DNA from 4 places in the Streptomyces sp. NPDC043870 genome. Region 1 is predicted to be linked to each of the others. Evidence: riboswitches for the same ligand, from Rfam matches in the RefSeq annotation. Region 1 holds a riboswitch; each other region holds the start of a gene.
What was found. Region 1 has a riboswitch for cobalamin ahead of cobN (cobaltochelatase subunit CobN). Riboswitches for the same ligand answer to the same signal wherever they lie in the genome.
Positions count from the first base shown of each region.

Region 2: linked by a shared signal. The riboswitch ahead of AC0699_RS06150 (cobalamin biosynthesis protein) and the one ahead of cobN (cobaltochelatase subunit CobN) in region 1 are both predicted to bind cobalamin.
Region 3: linked by a shared signal. The riboswitch ahead of AC0699_RS18250 (ribonucleoside-diphosphate reductase subunit alpha) and the one ahead of cobN (cobaltochelatase subunit CobN) in region 1 are both predicted to bind cobalamin.
Region 4: linked by a shared signal. The riboswitch ahead of AC0699_RS20370 (prenyltransferase/squalene oxidase repeat-containing protein) and the one ahead of cobN (cobaltochelatase subunit CobN) in region 1 are both predicted to bind cobalamin.

Region 1 covers NZ_JBWKDT010000007.1:268,420-272,862, reverse strand. Annotated here, with positions in the region: gene cobN (cobaltochelatase subunit CobN) at 1-2,095, opposite strand, end outside; cobalamin riboswitch at 2,133-2,266, opposite strand; gene AC0699_RS12670 (cobalamin biosynthesis protein CobG) at 2,311-3,708, shown strand; gene AC0699_RS12665 (precorrin-8X methylmutase) at 3,705-4,346, shown strand; gene AC0699_RS12660 (precorrin-2 C(20)-methyltransferase) at 4,352-4,443, shown strand, end outside.
Region 2 covers NZ_JBWKDT010000003.1:358,211-362,653, reverse strand. Annotated here, with positions in the region: gene AC0699_RS06170 (inorganic phosphate transporter) at 1-653, shown strand, start outside; gene AC0699_RS06165 (hypothetical protein) at 669-890, shown strand; gene AC0699_RS06160 (alkene reductase) at 1,002-2,072, opposite strand; gene AC0699_RS06155 (MerR family transcriptional regulator) at 2,209-2,556, shown strand; cobalamin riboswitch at 2,642-2,796, shown strand; gene AC0699_RS06150 (cobalamin biosynthesis protein) at 2,828-3,778, shown strand; gene AC0699_RS06145 (cobyric acid synthase) at 3,775-4,443, shown strand, end outside.
Region 3 covers NZ_JBWKDT010000013.1:17,974-22,416, reverse strand. Annotated here, with positions in the region: gene pstC (phosphate ABC transporter permease subunit PstC) at 1-986, opposite strand, end outside; gene AC0699_RS18260 (hypothetical protein) at 983-1,474, opposite strand; partial or broken gene AC0699_RS18255 (hypothetical protein) at 1,787-2,099, shown strand; cobalamin riboswitch at 2,152-2,294, shown strand; gene AC0699_RS18250 (ribonucleoside-diphosphate reductase subunit alpha) at 2,425-4,443, shown strand, end outside.
Region 4 covers NZ_JBWKDT010000015.1:125,111-129,553, forward strand. Annotated here, with positions in the region: gene AC0699_RS20355 (CorA family divalent cation transporter) at 1-307, opposite strand, end outside; gene AC0699_RS20360 (hypothetical protein) at 307-954, opposite strand; gene AC0699_RS20365 (MBL fold metallo-hydrolase) at 1,197-2,237, shown strand; cobalamin riboswitch at 2,587-2,734, shown strand; gene AC0699_RS20370 (prenyltransferase/squalene oxidase repeat-containing protein) at 2,827-4,086, shown strand; gene AC0699_RS20375 (SCO2322 family protein) at 4,173-4,443, shown strand, end outside.

The sequences.
Region 1 (4,443 bases):
GGGCGCGGAGGATGGACAGGACGAGATTGACGCGCTCGGGTCCGGTCGGCGCACCGCCGAGCACATGCAGACCGTCGCGGATCTGGGCGTCCTTGACCTCGCAGAGCCAGCCGTCGACGTGGAGCAGGAAGTCGTCGAAGCCGTCGTCGTCGGGCCGGTCGTCCAGCCCCAGGTCGTGGTCGAGCTTCGCGGCCTGGATCAGGGTCCAGATCTGGGCGCGGATGGCCGGGAGCTTCGCCGGGTCCATCGAGGAGATCTGCGCGTACTCGTCGAGCAGCTGCTCCAGGCGCGCGATGTCGCCGTACGAGTCGGCGCGGGCCATCGGCGGGACGAGATGGTCGATGAGGGTGGCGTGCACGCGGCGCTTGGCCTGGGTGCCCTCACCCGGGTCGTTGACCAGGAACGGGTAGACGAGCGGAAGGTCGCCGAGCGCCGCGTCGGGGGCACAGGCGGCGGACAGGCCCGCGTTCTTGCCGGGCAGCCACTCCAGGTTGCCGTGCTTGCCGAGGTGGATCATCGCGTCGGCGCCGAAACCGCCGTCGTCCGCGGAGGCCGCGATCCAGCGGTAGGCGGCGAGGTAGTGGTGCGAGGGCGGCAGATCGGGGTCGTGGTAGATCGCGATCGGGTTCTCGCCGAAGCCGCGCGGCGGCTGGATCACGACGAGGAGATTGCCGCGGCGCAGGGCGGCCAGCACGATGTCGCCCTCGGGATTGCGGGAGCGGTCCAGGAACATCTCGCCGGGCGCCGGGCCCCAGTGCTCCTCGACGTGCTCGCGCAGTTCCTGCGGCAGGGTCGCGTACCAGCGCTTGTAGTCGGCGGCCGGGATACGGACCGGATTGCGGGCGAGCTGCTCCTCGGTGAGCCAGTCCTGGTCGTGGCCGCCCGCCTCGATGAGCGCGTAGATCAGCTCGTCGCCGTCGCCGGACGCGAGGCCGGGGATCTCCTCCGTACCGAAGTCGTAGCCCTCCGCCTGGAGCCGGCGCAGGAGCGAGACCGCGGAGGCGGGGGTGTCGAGGCCGACGGCGTTGCCGATGCGGGAGTGCTTCGTCGGGTACGCGGACAGGACGAGAGCCAGCCGCTTCTCGGCGTTCGGAATGTGGCGCAGACGGGCGTGGCGTACGGCGATCCCGGCGACGCGGGCAGCGCGCTCGGGGTCGGGGACATAGGCCGGGAGGCCGTCCTCGTCGATCTCCTTGAAGGAGAACGGGACGGTGATGAGGCGGCCGTCGAACTCCGGGACCGCGACCTGGCTGGCGGCGTCCAACGGGGACAGGCCCTCGTCGTTCTCCTCCCAGCTGCTGCGCGACCCGGTCAGGCACAGCGCCTGCAGGACGGGCACGTCGAGCGCGGCGAGCGCGCCCGCGTCCCAGGACTCGTCGTCACCGCCGGCCTGTGCCTCGGCGGGCCTGGTGCCGCCGGCCGCGAGGACGGTCGTGACGATGGCGTCGGCGCCGCGGAGCTGTTCGAGGAGCTCCGGCTCGGGGGCGCGCAGCGACGCCACGTAGAGCGGGAGGGCCCGGCCGCCCGCGTCCTCGACGGCGTCGCAGAGGGCGCCGACGAAGGCGGTGTTCCCGCTCATGTGGTGGGCGCGGTAGTAGAGCACGGCGATGGTGGGGCCGCTGGTGCCGCTGGTGCTCTTCGCCTCGCGTTCCAGGGGGCCCCAGGTGGGCGCCGGGGCCGGGGGCTCGAAGCCATGACCGGTGAGCAGGACCGTGTCCGACAGGAAACGGGCGAGCTGCTCCAGATTGCCCGGACCGCCGTGCGCGAGGTAGGCGTGCGCCTCGGCGGCGATCCCGACCGGGACGGTGGAGGCCTCCATCAGCTGGGCGTCGGGGGCCTGTTCGCCGGTGAGGACGACCACGGGCCGGTCCTGGGCCAGCAGCTGGTCCAGACCCTCCTGCCAGGCGCGGATACCGCCGAGGAGCCGTACGACGACGAGGTCGGTGCCGTCGAGGAGGGCCGGCAGCTCGTCGAGCGGGAGCCGGGAGGGATTGGCGAAGCGGTACGCCACCGGGCCGTCGTTGCCCTCGGCCGCGCGGGCGCTGAGCAGGTCGGTGTCAGAGGTCGACAGCAGCAGGATCGTCGCGTGCGTCATCGCGTGCGCAGGCCTTCCTCGGGGTGTCCGCGCCCCGGGTGGTCGTAGGACGGCGGGAGTTCCTGACTTGCCGGGTCCCGGGGGCCCGGCTCACAGTGGCGGGACCGCGCCGGATTCTCACCGGGCTTCCTCCCTAGGGCCCTGGGACCCCGTGCCGTTCTGCATAGTAGAGGCTGGCCCTTGCCGGCAGGGCGGCCACCTGGAATGACGTGGGTATGCTCGCCGCCATGCCGCCCACACCGCCAACACCCCCGGACCGGGACGAACCCCGCATTCGGGACCGGGGAGACGCATGCCCGGGCGCGCTGCGGCTCCACGCGGCGGACGACGGGCAGCTGGCCCGACTCCGGTTGCCCGCAGGCTTCTTGACGGCTCGTCAGGCCGAAGCCCTGGCCGCTGCGGCGGAGCGGCTCGGCGACGGGGCGCTGAGCATCACCTCCCGGGGAAACGCGGAGCTGCGCGGCCTCGGCGAGGGGTGCGGGGCGCCGCTCGCGGGAGTGCTGCGGGAGGCCGGGCTGTTGCCCTCGGACACGCACGAGCGGGTGCGCAACGTGCTGGCCTCACCGCTCGCCGGACTCGACGGACTCGGTTACGGCGACGTCCAGTTGTGGGCGCGCGAACTGGACGTACTGCTGTGCGCGAGCGACTGGGCGGCCGGGCTGTCCGGGCGGTTCCTGTTCGCCCTGGACGACGGGCGCGGGGATGTGGCGGGCCTCGGTGCGGATGTGACCTTGCTCGCAGAGACCGGCGGCTCGGCGCTCGTACGCGTCGGGGACCAGGCGTTTCGCGTCCGCGCTGCCGATGCCCCGCGCGCGGCCCTCGCCGCCTCGGAAGCCTTCCTCGCGGCGGCGGCCGCGGCGGGCACGGGGGCGTGGCGGGTGCGGGAGCTGCCCGGTGGGCAGGACATTGCCGTGGGGGCGCATCTGGAACGGGCGGGCATTGCTGCGGAACCTTTGCCCGCTCCGCCCCTCCCCGGCGGTGTCGATCTGCGGCTCCGCCGCGTGGGGGGCACGCCCCCGGACCCCCGTACGGCCTTCGGCCGTGAGGCGGAACCCCGGCCCGGGGTCGTCGAAGGGCCCGGCGGCTGGGCCCTCTCCGTCGCCGCCCCGCTCGGACGGCTCACCGTCGCGCAGGTCCGCGCGCTGCTGCCCGCGCCCGCGGACGAGGTACGGCTCACGCCGTGGCGCGGAGTCGTCGTGCCCGGGTTCGCCGACCGCGCGGCGGCCGAGGAGCGGCTGGCGCAGCTCGGCGAGGCCGGGCTGATCACCGGCGCCGACTCCCCCTGGTACGGCGTCGGCGCCTGCACAGGCCGGCCCGGATGCGCCAAGTCGCTGGCCGACGTACGGACCGACGCGACACCCGGCCGGGGCGGCCTGCCCGTGTACTGGTCCGGCTGCGAGCGACGGTGCGGACATCCGCACGGGCAGTACGTGGACGTCCTGGCCACGGCGGACGGCACGTACCGGGTGACCGTGCCCGGCGCCGGCGTACCGGTCGACGGGCCGACCGGCGTACCGACAGACCGGGGACTGGCCGACGCCGTCGCGGCGGCACGGACCACGACCGTCCCGACGACCGCCACGAAGACCGCCACGAAGACCGTCACGAGATGAGCGAGAGCACAGTGTTCGACTACGAGAAGGACGGCGCGGAGATCTACCGCCAGTCCTTTGCCACGATCCGCGCCGAGGCCGATCTCGCCGCGCTGCCCGCCGACGTCAGCCAGGTCGTGGTGCGGATGATCCACGCCTGCGGCATGACCGACCTCGTCCGCGATCTCGCCTACTCGCCCGGCGTGGTGGCCCGCGCACGCGCGGCCCTGCGTGCCGGCGCACCCATCCTCTGCGACGCCCAGATGGTCGCCAGCGGTGTCACCCGCAAGCGGCTGCCCGCGGACAACGACGTGATATGCACGCTCTCCGACCCGTCCGTGCCCGCGCTCGCCGCCGAACTCGGTACGACGCGCAGCGCGGCCGCGCTGGAGCTGTGGCGCGACCGCCTCGACGGCGCGGTCGTCGCCGTCGGCAACGCGCCCACCGCACTCTTCCGGCTCCTGGAGATGATCGAGGAGGGCGCGCCCCGCCCGGCCGCCGTCATCGGCGTGCCGGTCGGTTTCATCGGCGCGGCCGAGTCCAAGGACGCGCTCGCCGTGCACGGTTCGGGCCTGGAGCACCTGGTGGTGCGCGGGCGGCGCGGCGGCAGCGCCATGGCCGCGGCAGCGATCAACGCGATAGCGAGTGAGGCGGAGTGAGCGACGTGACCGGGAAGCTCTACGGCGTCGGGCTGGGGCCCGGCGATCCGTCGTTGATGACCCTGCGCGCGGTGGAGGTCATCGCCGAGGCGGACGT
Region 2 (4,443 bases), on a different contig from region 1:
TCGCCCACGGCACCAATGACGCGCAGAAGACCATGGGTGTCATCACGCTGGCCCTGGTCACCGGCGGCGTCCTCGCCCCCGGCTCGAACCCCCCGATGTGGGTCATCGTCTCCGCCGGCCTGGCGATCGCGCTCGGTACGTACCTGGGCGGCTGGCGCATCATCCGCACCATGGGCAAGGGCCTGACCGACCTCCGGCCGCAGCAGGGCTTCGCCGCCCAGACCAGCGCCGCGACGGTCATCCTGGCCTCCTCGAACCTCGGCTTCTCGCTCTCCACCACCCAGTCCTGCTCCGGGGCCGTGATGGGCGCGGGCCTCGGCCGCAAGGGCGGCGTGGTCCGCTGGTCCACCGCCACCCGGATGTTCGTCGCCTGGGGTCTGACCCTGCCGGCCGCCGGTCTGGTCGGTGCCGGGGCCGAGTTCCTGACCAGTCAGGGCACCTGGGGCGTCGTCGCCGTCGGCGTGCTGCTGGTCGCGAGCTCCGCTGTGATCTGGTCGCTCTCGCGCCGCAAGCCGGTCGACCACACGAACGTCACCGACGACGAGGCCGCCGACGCCGAGCAGGCAGGCGCCACGGCGCTGGACGGCCTGAAGGTCACCATCCCCGCCCCGGCCGCCCCCGCCGGCGAGCCCGCCCCCACCGCCGCGGTGTAAGGAGGAAACGAAAGCATGAAGATCGACTGGGCAGCTCTCGGCTCCGTCTTCGGCGTGAGCCTCGTCGTCACCGTCGCCCTGGTGGGCTTGTTCACCCTGGGCATCGTGGGCCTCTCCAAGCAGGAAGCCGCCTCCGCGCAGGGAGGCTCCGCGGTCCTGGCCCGCACGGGTGCCTACGCCTGCTTCGCGCTGTGCGCGGCGGCGGTCGCGTACGGGATCTTCCTGATCGTCGCCTGATCCGGCAGCCCGCTTCGTCCGGTCCTGTGCCCCATCACCGGGGCGGAGGACCGGACGAAGGCCGTTGCAGCGCGGAAGGCCGGGCCCCCACGGCTACTGCCGCGGCGCAGGTCAGTGTTGATGACTGGAGTAGTCGAGGTACCCGGTGTCGCCGCCCTGGTACCACGTCTCCTGGTCGCTCTCGCGCAGCGGGAGTCCGAGACGGAGCCGCTCCACCAGGTCCGGGTTGGCGAGGTAGGCGCGGCCGTAGCTGATCAGGTCCGCTCCGAGGGCGAGCCAGTGCTCGCCGAGCGCCTTGTCGGTCGGCTTCGGGCCGATCTGCCCGCCCGGGTTGACGACGAACGCGCCGGGCCACGCCTTGCGCAGCCCGATGAGCACGTCGTCCTCGGCTGTGACCAGCGTATGGACGTAGGCGAGACCGATCGGGGCGAGCGCGTCCAACAGGGCCCCGTACAGCTGCGGCACGTCGTCCTCGACCATGTCCCAGACCTGGCCCCCGGGGGAGAGACGGATGCCGACACGGTCGGCGCCGATGGCGTCGGCGGTCGCCTCCACCGCCTCGACGGCGAAGCGGATGCGTCCGGTGATGGAGCCGCCGTAGGCGTCGGTGCGGCGGTTGGCGTTGGAGGACAGGAACTGCTGGATCAGATAGCCGTTCGCCCCGTGCAGCTCGACGCCGTCGAAACCGGCGTCGATCGCCCGGCGCGCCGCGTCGGCGAACACTTGCACCTCGCGCTTGACCTCGTCGGTCGACAGGGCCCGGGGGACGGGGGCGGGCAGGAGTCCCTTGGGGCCGGTGAACAGTTCGCCCTTCAGCGCGATCGCGGACGGTGCGACGGGGTGGTGGCCGACGGTCTCGGGATGCGCGACCCGGCCGGAGTGCATGAGCTGGGCGAAGATCCTCCCGCCGTTGGCGTGCACCGCGTCGGTCACCGGCCGCCACGCCGCGACCTGCTCATCACTGTGCAACCCGGGGGTGTTGGGGTTCGACTGCCCCTGCAGGCTCGGCTGCACCCCTTCGCTGACGATCAGGCCGGCGGTGGCGCGCTGGGCGTAGTAGGTCGCCGCCGACGCGGCGGGTATGCCGTCCTGTGTGGCGCGAGCCCGGGTCATAGGGGCCATCACGACCCGGTTGGGCAGTCGGAGGTTTGCTAGCTGGTAGCTCTCGAACAGGCTGGTCACAGTCATTCCCTTTGCTCTCGAGGAGGTGCTGGCCGGTCGTGAGTTACGCTAAAACCTGACGTTGACGTCAGAGGCAAGTCCTGTGGTCCGGATCATCGGTGGGGTCCCGATCACCGGGGAGGCATCGGGAGGCAATGTGCGCATCGGCGAGCTCGCCACCAGGACGGCCGTGAGCGTGCGCGCCCTGCGGTACTACGAGGAGCAGCAACTGCTCGCGTCGGAACGCAGCCCCAGCGGACAGCGCCGGTATCCGGAGAGCGCGATCGAGCGCGTCATCCTGATCCAGCAGCTGTATGCCGCGGGGCTGTCGAGCAAGACGATCCGGGGGCTCCTTCCCTGCATCAACACGGGAGTCAGCACACCGGAGTCCCTGGCGCTGCTGAAGGCCGAACGCGACCGGATCGGCGACCGGATCGGCGAACTGGTCAGCACCCGGGACCGGCTCGACGCCGTGATCGCCGCGGCCGAGGGGACGGAGCACTAGGTCGCGCGCCCGCGTGTGGGACTCCGTGCGGCTCCGTGTGGGACTCCGCACACTGTCCCGTCGCAGGTCAAGGGCGAGTTGACGGGTGTTCTCAGCCCGTGGTGGACTTCCGGAGCCATTTACGGCGGCAGAAGAGGAAGCCGGTGCGAATCCGGCGCGGTCCCGCCACTGTCACGGGCGCGTCCCCCTTCAACGGGACGCTCCCCGAAGCCAGGAACTCTCTCCCGCCGGTCACGTCGAGCCAGGGCGCGGACCCTGAGTGAGGACGAACATGCGTACAGAGCGGACCTTTGCATGCGGTGCCGCTGCCGGACTCGCCGGCGACCTGCTCCTCGGCGATCCGCGCCGTGGGCATCCGGTCGCCGCGTTCGGCCGGGCCGCCGCTGCCGTCGAGCGGGCGCTGTGGCGCGACCACCGAGGGTGGGGCGCGGTGCACACCGCTGTGTGCGCCGGGGGCGCCGTCGTCGCGGGCGCGCTGGCCGCTGCTTCCGTGCGCCGTTCCCGTACGGCATCGATCGCGCTGACCGCGGCCGCCACCTGGGCCGTGGTCGGCGGCACGTCGCTGGGGCGGGAGGCCCGGGCGATCGGCGGGGCGCTGGCGGCCGGGGACATCGAAGTCGCCCGGGAGCGGCTGCCCCATCTGTGCGGGCGTGACCCGCAGGCGCTGGACGGACCGGGGATCGCCCGGGCGGTCGTCGAGTCCGTCGCCGAGAACACCTCCGACGCGGTCGTCGGCGCCCTGGTGTGGGGGGCGCTCGGCGGGGTGCCGGGGCTCGTGGGCTTCCGTGCCGTGAACACCCTGGACGCGATGGTGGGCCACAAGTCGCCCCGCTACCGGCGGTACGGCTGGGCGTCGGCGCGGCTCGACGACGTCGCGGGCTGGCCGGGCGCCCGGCTGACTGCGGCACTGGCGACGGTCGCCGGCGGGAATCCCCGGGGTGCGGTACGGGCCTGGCGCGTGGATGCCGCGAAGCATCCGAGCCCCAACGCCGGCCCGGTGGAGGCGTCGTTCGCGGGGGCGCTCGGAGTGAGGCTCGGCGGGACCCTGTCCTACGGTGGGCGGGTCGAGCACCGGCCCGTACTCAACGGGGACGGCCGGGCCGTCGAAGTCGCGGACATCGAACGTGCGGTGCGGCTGTCGCGCCGCGTGGGGGTGCTGGCACTCGCGGCGTGCGCGGGCGCTCGGCTCGTATACGGGGCTGTCAGGGGGAGGCGTACATGAGTGGCGGTGGACTGCTGGTCGCCGGGACGACGTCGGACGCGGGCAAGAGCGTCGTCACGGCGGGGATCTGCCGATGGCTGGTGCGCCAGGGCGTGAAGGTCGCGCCCTTCAAGGGACAGAACATGTCCCTGAATTCGTTCGTGACGCGCGAGGGCGCGGAGATCGGCCGTGCGCAGGCCATGCAGGCGCAGGCGGCGCGGGTGGAGCCCTCAGCGCTGATGAACCCCGTACTGCTCAAGCCGGGCAGCGACCGGTCCAGCCAAGTCGTGCTGATGGGCAAGCCGGTGGGCGAGATGAGTGCGCGCGGGTTCTTCGGGGGGTCCGGGCCCACGGCGCAGCCGCAATCAGGTGCTGTGTCCCCCGGGAAAATGCTGCACGGCGGGCGGCAGCAGGCGCTGTTCGGGCCCGTCATGGAGTGCCTGGAGGAGCTGCGGGGCACCTATGACGCCGTGATCTGCGAGGGAGCCGGCAGCCCGGCCGAGATCAATCTGCGGCGCACGGACATCGTGAACATGGGCATCGCCCGGGCTGCGGGCTTCCCCGTGGTGGTGGTCGGGGACATCGACCGGGGCGGGGTGTTCGCGCAGTTCTTCGGTACGACGGCGCTGCTCGCCCCTGAGGACCAGGAGCTGATCGCCGGCTATCTGGTGAACAAGTTCCGCGGT
Region 3 (4,443 bases), on a different contig from region 1:
ATGAAGTTCACGACAAGGGTCATAAGGAACAGCGCGAGTCCCGCGGCCATCAGGGCGGACATGCCGAACTCGCTCGCCGAGCCGTAGCGCAGGGCGATCAGCGCCGACACCGAGTTGGCGCCGTTCTGCAGGATGTGCGGCTGCACGGCGAAGACAGGGGAGATGATCATGAAGACGGCGATCGTCTCGCCGAGGGCCCGGCCGAGGCCCAGCATGGTCCCGCCGATCACACCGCCCCAGCCGAAGGGAAGGACGACCGCGCGGATCATTCCCCACCGGGTCGCGCCGAGGGCGAATGCGCCCTCCCGTTCGCCCGGAGGCGCCTGGGAGAAGGTCTCGCGCATCACCGAGCAGGCGATCGGCGTGACCATGAGCGCCACGACGACGCCCGCGATGAAGGTGGAGGAGGTGTAGACGGTCGTGGTCTCCAGCGGGTCGGTGGGATCGGCCCCGTCGACCTCGAAGAGCGGGATCCAGGAGAAGTAGGTGGTGAGCCAGCGGGAGAGCCCGACGATGTACCCCTGCAGGAAGAAGGCGCCCCACAGGCCGTAGACCACACTCGGCACCGCGGCCATGAGGTCGACGAGGCTGACGAGTGTCCGCTTCAGCTTCCGCGGCGCGTACTCCGAGATGTACAGGGCGGTGCCCATCGCGAGCGGGACCGCGATACAGATCGCCACGAGGCCGATGAGCACGGTGCCGGTGATCACCGCGGCGATGCCGAAGCGATGGGAGTCCGGCTCCCACGCCGATGTGGTCAGGAACGAGAACCCGGCGACGTCGAGTGCCTGCTTGGCGCGGTAGGTGAGGAAGACGCCGACCAGCAGCATGACGACCAGCACGATGGCGCCGCTGCCGCGCGCGCCTCCCCGGAAGATCCGGTCCGCCAGTACTCCCCTGCTGCGCAGTGAGCGGGGCTTGTCCGCCGCGTCCGCGTGGTCGGGATCCGGCTCGGGCTTGTGGAGCCCGGGCATGGCAAGCGTCATCGGGCACCCGCCCCGGCGACGGCCCGCGTGGGGGAGTCGGTCCGTGCGAGGGACCCGGCCGCCGGCGCGTGGCCCTCGTCGTCCTGCTCCGCACACGTGGACGCCGGTTCCGCGGCCCCGCGCAGCGGCACTCCGCGCAGCCGGGGCCTGCTGGGCATCCCCTCGGCCAGCCGGGCCACGGGAACGGCCGCCAGGAACTGGCTGAGGTTGTACTGGCATTCGCGCTGGCGCTGATAGGGCCGGCCCGCGACCGCGACGGCCCGCCCGTCGAGTTCGAGGCGCCATGTCCAGCTGCCCGCCGCGTCCGGCATGGAGAGCAGCACACGGGCCTCGGCGACCTTCTCACGCAGTTCGATCAGCGCGGCAGCGCAGTCCTCGGGGCCGGCGAACGCTTCGGCGCTGCGTCCCAGTTCGCGGTTGTTCGCCCCGATCAGCCGCCACCCGACCGGCTTCTCCTCCTCAGGTCTCTGCGGCGATACGCGCATCACGTACAAGAACCGCGGCCGAACCATCGAAACCACCCCCTCCCGTCCTCCGCCCATGCGCTCTTCGCCTGTGGCGGGAAGACATCCCCGAGCGCACCCGACGCTCGCGGCTTGTGTAGGGCCTGTGTGCACGGCGAGGTGAAGGCCGAACGGAGGGAAAATGAATGGGAAGCTCCGGGGAACTCAAGGTAATCGTGATCACGGTTCCGGTGACGCTGCGCGGCCTCCGCCCCGGCCCCGGACGACCGCCGGCCCCTGGAAGCCCGTGACCTGCGGAACCGGAATCACGTGGCCTGTTCGCGGCAGACCGCCGGGATGGATGCGACCATCAGACCGTTGGAGCCGGAAGAGTACGACGCCCTCGGGGAACTCACCGCGCAGGCGTATCTCGGGGACGGACTGCTGGACTTCGGGGAGCAGGACCCCTGTCTCGCCGTGCTGCGGGATGTGTCCGGTCGAGCGGGCCCGGGCCCTCGAGGGGTGCCGTCGGCTGGTGTTGTCGACCCAGCGGCGGATGCGTGGCGCCCAACGCATCCATGAGCGTCTGGGCTTCGTACGGACCCCGGGGCGGGACTGGGAACCGCTGACAGGCCTCGATCCCCTGCTGACGTACGCGCTTGAGCTCTGAGGGGTGAGCCACACCACCGCGACACAACATGTGGGGGGCGCGGCATCGACCCGCCCCTACATGTATGCTCGACTCCGTTGCCGCAGCAGGGGAATCCGGTGGAAATCCGGAACTGTCCCGCAACGGTGAGTTGGTCTGCATTCGCTCCTTTGCATACCCACGAGTCCGAGGACCTGTCGGCAACGCACCCGGTCCGTCCGGCCCGGGTGCCGACACGTCCGGGCCTCGCGGAACAGGCCGGTGGACGCGGCGCACCGGCTCTCAGACGCGTGCGCCCGTGCCCCTGTGCCCCGCCGGCCCCCAGCCGAGCGAGGGAGAGCACCCCGTGACCATCGCGCCGCCCGATCCTGCTTCAACGAAGCTGCCCGACGGGCCAGGTACCGCGCTGCTGCGGACCCTTACCGACCTCACCGCCGATCTCCCCGACACCGACCCGGGCCGCGTCGCCGCCGCCGCGCTCCGGGGCCGTCACGCGGGCTCGGACGAGGCCGAACTGCGCGAGCTGGCCACCGAAGCGGCCGCCGGACTGATCTCGGAGGACCCGGCCTACTCACGGCTCGCCGCCCGGCTGCTCACCCTCACCATCGCGGAGGAGGCCGCCTCACAGGGGGCGGCCGCCTTCTCCGGCTCCGTCGCCGTCGGCCACCGCGAGGGCCTGATCGCGGACCGCACGGCCGCGTTCGTACAGACCCACGCCGGGCGCCTCGACACGCTCATCGACCCCGCCGGCGACGACCGCTTCGGCTACTTCGGCCTGCGCACCCTCTACAGCCGCTATCTCCTCCGGCACCCGATCACCCGCAAGGTCATCGAGACACCGCAGCAGTTCATGCTGCGCGTAGCCGCCGGCCTGGCGGAGGACGACTCGGTCCGGGCTCTCGACGAAGTCGCCGCGCTGTACGGGATGATGAGCCGGCTGGACTACCTGCCGTCCTCCCCCACCCTCTTCAACTCCGGCACGCGCCACCCCCAGATGTCATCCTGCTATCTGCTGGACTCCCCGCTGGACGAGCTGGACTCGATCTACGACCGCTACCACCAGGTCGCGAGGCTGTCGAAGCACGCGGGCGGCATCGGCCTCTCCTACTCCCGCATCCGCTCCCGCGGTTCGCTGATCCGCGGCACCAACGGCCACTCCAACGGCATCGTGCCGTTCCTGCGGACGCTGGACTCCTCGGTCGCCGCCGTGAACCAGGGCGGCCGCCGCAAGGGCGCCGCCTGCGTCTACCTGGAGACCTGGCACGCGGACATCGAGGAGTTCCTGGAGCTGCGCGACAACACGGGCGAGGAGGCGCGCCGTACGCACAACCTCAACCTGGCGCACTGGATCCCCGACGAGTTCATGCGCCGGGTGAACGCGGACGCCGAGTGGTCGCTGTTCTCACCGGCCGACGTGCCCGAACTGGTCGACCTGTGGGGCGACGACTTCGACGCCGCGTACCGCAAGGCGGAGGCCGCCGGGCTCGCGCGCAAGACGATCCCGGCCCGTGACCTCTACGGCCGCATGATGCGCACGCTCGCCCAGACCGGCAACGGCTGGATGACGTTCAAGGACGCCTCGAACCGGACCGCGAACCAGACCGCCGAGCCCGGCACGGTCGTCCACTCCTCCAATCTCTGCACCGAGATCATCGAGGTCACCAACGACGGCGAGACGGCGGTCTGCAACCTCGGTTCGGTCAACCTCGGCGCCTTCGTCGAAGAGGGAGCCGACGGCGCGGAGATCGCCTGGGAGCGGCTGGACGAGACCGTCCGTACCGCCGTGACCTTCCTCGACCGGGTCGTCGACATCAACTTCTACCCGACCGAGCAGGCCGGCCGCTCCAACGCCAAGTGGCGCCCGGTGGGCCTGGGCGCGATGGGTCTCCAGGACGTCTTCTTCAAACTGCGGATGCCGTTCGACTCGGCCGAGGCCCGGGCCCTGTCGACGCGGATCGCCGAGCGGATCATGCTGGCGGCGTACGAGGCGTCCTGCGACCTCGCCGAGCGCAGCGGCCCGCTGCCCGCCTGGGAGCAGACCCGCGCGGCGCGAGGTGTGCTGCACCCGGACCACTACGACGTGGAACTCAACTGGCCCGAGCGCTGGGCGGCGCTGCGCGCCCGGATCGCCGGGACCGGGATGCGCAACTCGCTCCTCCTCGCCATCGCGCCGACCGCGACCATCGCCTCGATCGCGGGCGTGTACGAGTGCATCGAGCCGCAGGTCTCCAACCTCTTCAAGCGCGAGACGCTGTCCGGCGAGTTCCTGCAGGTCAACTCCTACCTGGTGGACGACCTGAAGAAGCTGGGCGTGTGGGACGCGCAGACCCGCGAGGCGCTGCGCGACTCCAGCGGCTCGGTGCAG
Region 4 (4,443 bases), on a different contig from region 1:
CCAGGTACCGATCGGTCACGAAGGTATGCACATGGGCGACCTGGCCTGCTTCGACCACGGGCACGACGAAGCCCGCGCTGTCCCCGAAGAACTCGGCCCGTACGGGTTCACCTTCCCTGCCCAGCCACGTCAAGCCCGCGCCTTCCAGACCGAGCTGCCGGGAGACCGGCTGTTCGTCGGGCGACGCCTTCTCGGGCAGCTCGATGTCCACGAGCAGGAAGCGCGCTGCCGCGAGACGCTCACGGGCCTCCGGCAGGTTTGTACGAGCGACGATCCCTTCCGGCATCGACACCACGGATACGATCATCAGGGGATGCGCAGGCTGCTGGTGAAGCGCTTGTAGAGCTGGTTCAGGTCCTTCTCGTTGTCAGCCGGGCCACTGGCCGCAAGCACGACAAGCTGGCCGTCAGCGGCAATGACACGGACGAGGATCACACTCGGGACGCCGTCGCTGTTGAACGTGATACGGCCCTCGCGGGCGGGGCGGCCGTCGACTGTTACGGGGCGGTTACTGGTCACGGTCCCGCTGATCGAGGCAGCAGCGCCTTGGATGACCTTGTCCAGCTCACCCTTGAGGTCAATTCCCGAAGCGTCCGCGACCTGGAACGCAAAGCGCTTGTTCCCGTCCTCGACCTTGTAGATACGCATCTGGACGGACTTGGAGCCGAGAGGGATGGAGACTTCCTGGGTTTCGGCCTTGCCGGGCATCTTGACCGAGATGCCGGTGGGTTTGTCGATGGTCTCGACCCACTCGGCGGTGATGCTGCGAGGCGGGCCGGTGACCGAGATCCAGTCGGCGGAGGCGGAGACGGCGGCGGAGGCGTGGAGGCCGCCTGTGCGGGCGAAGCCGTCGGGCGTGCCGGCGGCGGTGGCCCCGCCCGTCCCTGCGGCGATCAGAACGGCGGTCAGGCTCGCGGTGGCGGCCCGGCGAGCAAAGCGGCCTGTGGTGTCCACGGGTCCTCCCAGTGCTTTTCCTCGCTGTCGACGCACATGAGGTCCTCTTCCCAGTGGATCGCAGCGAGTGCTCCCTGTCATGTCGGTGCAAGAACCTTCAACCAGAATGATCTTCGGTGTGGCGACATCCGAGGCGCAGGCCGGCCGGGGATCCCGGCAAACTCCCCCGGGCTGTTCTGACGGTCCATCAGTTCTCGTTATAGTGAGCAATGCCCCTGCCGCCTCCGGAGATTCGAGGACGCATGCCACAGGTGATCCAGCACGGCGGAGGCGTCTGGTCCCTCCAGGTCCCCATCCCGGACAACCCACTCGGCCACACCCTGGTCCATGTCCTCGACACCGTCCGCGGCCCCGTCCTCATCGACACCGGCTGGGACGATCCGGCCTCCTGGACGGCCCTCACCGAGGGCCTGTCCGCCATCGGCACCTCGGTGGCCGACGTCCACGGCGTCGTCATCACCCACCACCACCCCGACCACCACGGACTGTCCGGACAGGTGCGCGAGGCGTCCGGCGCCTGGATCGCGATGCATGCGGCCGACACCGCCGTCGTACGCCGCACCCGCGCGGCACAGCCCGGCGCCTGGCTCGACTACCTGGCCGACAAGCTCGCCGCCGTCGGCGCCCCCGAGGAGCATCTCGCCCCGCTGCGCGCGGCGCGCACCGAAGGCCGGATGCGCACCCTGCCCGGGCTCCGGGCCGCCCTGCCCGACCGGGAGATCGTTCCCGGGGAGCTGGTAGACCTGGCCGGCCGTCGGCTGCGCGCGATATGGACGCCCGGCCACACCCCCGGGCACGTCTGTCTGCACCTGGAGGAGGACCATCCGGCAAACCTCCCCGGCGTTGGACGGCTCTTCTCCGGCGACCACCTGCTGCCGGGGATCACCCCGCACATCGGCCTCTACGAAGACCCCGACGACTCCACCGTCACCGACCCGCTCGGCGACTACCTCGACTCCCTGGAGCGTGTGGGCCGCCTCGGAGTCGCCGAAGTGCTCCCGGCGCACCAGCACGCCTTCACCGACGCCCCCGCACGAGTCCGCGAGCTGCTCGCTCACCACGAGGAGCGGCTCGGCGGACTGCTGGAACTCCTCGCCGCGCCGCTCACTCCGTGGCAGCTGGCCGAGCGCATGGAGTGGAACCGCCCCTGGGAGCAGATCCCCTACGGCTCACGGAACATCGCGGTCTCGGAGGCGGAGGCCCATGTGCGCCGCCTGGTGAAGCTGGGGCGGGCGGAGGCGGTGGCGGGCAGTGATCCGGTGGCGTACGTGGCGGCCCGCTGACGCCCGTCCCCGTCGGCCCGGGCGGCGGCATTCCGGCGGGCGCGTCCGCGCGGGCCCGGCAGCGAGCACGTCATGGCGGTCATTGTGTCGGCGACCCGACGACCCGACGACCCGACGACCCGACGATCCCATGGCGACGGCCCCGGACGCGGGGCGGACCGCACCCCGCGCCGCGACCCCGGACCGCCGGGACAGACCGCGCGCACGGACCGCAACCCCGGACCGCCGGGACAGACCGCGACCCCGGACCGCGGGGACAGACTGCGACTCCGGACCCCGACCCGGACCGCGGGGCAGACCGCGCGCCCGGCCGCGCATGGCGCCGACCGTCCCCGGGGGCCCGGAATACGGACCGGTAGAGTGTGCGAGTCGTCATCACACCGTACGGGGGGAAGCCGGTGTAAATCCGGCACTGACCCGCAACCGTGAGCCGCCGTCGCAGGCGGTGAGTCGGAATGCCTCGTACCGGAGTGACCGGCTCGCGCCATCGGGACCGTCCGGTGGCCGGCACCGTCGAGGTATACGGCGCCGGAGCCTGGTGCCTCAGCGTGCCTGTGCCCGGCTCCCGACAGGAGAGGCACAGTCCGCCATGACCGTTCGCCGCAGCGCAGCAGCGCTCGCCGCCGCTTCCGCCGTGCTCTGCGTGGCCGGTGCCCCGGCCGCGACGGCCGCGCCCACCCCTTCTCCCTCGCCCACGGTCCCGGCCGGGCTGTACGGCACGAAGGACCCGACGTACGACGGTGTCTGGCGGCAGTCGCTGGCGCTGCTCGCGCAGGACGTCATGCGGACCGTGCCCGCCGCGAAGTCCGTCGACTGGCTGACCGGGCAGCAGTGCGCGAACGGCGGCTTCGCCTCGTACCGCGCGGACGTCAGCAAGCCGTGCGACGCGAAGACGATGCTGGACACCAACGCAACGGCGGCCGCGGTGCAGTCCCTGCGCGCCCTCGGCGGGCACCAGGACGCCGTCAACAAGGGCCTCGCGTGGCTGAAGTCCGTGCAGAACGCGGACGGCGGCTGGAGCTACAACCCGGGCATGCCGTCCGACGCCAACTCCACGTCGATCGTGATCGGCGCCTTCGCCGCGGCGCAGGCCAAGCCGGGCGACGTGAAGTCGAAGGACGGCAGGACCCCCTACGACGCACTCGTCTCCTTCGCGATCCCGTGTGCCGACGCGACGGGCGGCGGGGCGTTCGCGTACCAGCCGGACAAGGCGGGCAAGCTGCTCGCGAACGGCGACGCCACGGCGGCGGCCGTGCTCGGCGGACTGGGCCGCGGCATGATCGTCGGTGGCCCGAAGCCGGACGGGGAACCCAAGTGCGCCACCCCGGCCAGGGCGACTCCGGAGCAGGCCGCGCGCAACGGCGCCGCGTACCTCACGAAGGCGCTGGCGAAGACCGGGCACCTGGATTCGCCCCCGCTGCCCGGCGCGACCGACCCGGCCCCGCTGCCGGACTTCGGCAACACCGCGGACGCGGTGCTCGCCCTGTCCGCCGCCGGACACAGTGACAAGGCGGCCGGTGCGGTGGCCTGGCTGGAGAAGAACTCCGCCGCCTGGGCGAAGGACGCCGGACCTGCCGCGTACGCGCAGCTCATCCTCGCCGCGCACGCGTCCGGCGCCGACCCGCGCGACTTCGGCGGTGCCGACCTGGTCGAGCAGCTGAACGCGACCGGCCCCGCGCCCACAGCCACCGACACGGCCACGCCGCAGCCGCGCGAGGGCGACTCCGACGACGAGACGGACAAGGGCGGCGACAGCGCCGGTATCTGGTGGATCGTCGGCGCGGGTGTCGCGGCCGGCGCGGGCATCGGCTTCCTGATCAGCGGTCGCCGGAAGAACCAGCAGCAGTGATGCCGGGGGCGACCGACCGCACTCGCCCCCGAGCCCGCTCCCGCGGTGCGCGGGGGTACGGGATACGCGCAGGGGCGGGCACGGTCGTGCCTGCACGACTGACCGCGCTCGTCCTCGCCCTCGGCGTCACGCTCACCGTGCTGGGCGGCGCGGGGTCCGCGCAGGCGGCGGGCTACCGGTACTGGTCGTTCTGGCAGTCCGACGGCGGGGCCTGGGCGTACGCCACCCAGGGCCCGGCCACGGCCCGGCCGGCCGATGGCACGGTGGACGGATTCCGCTTCTCCGTCAGCGCGGACTCGCAGGACTCGGCCAAGCCCCGGACCGCGCCCGGCTTCGCCGCGCTGTGCGCGGGCACCC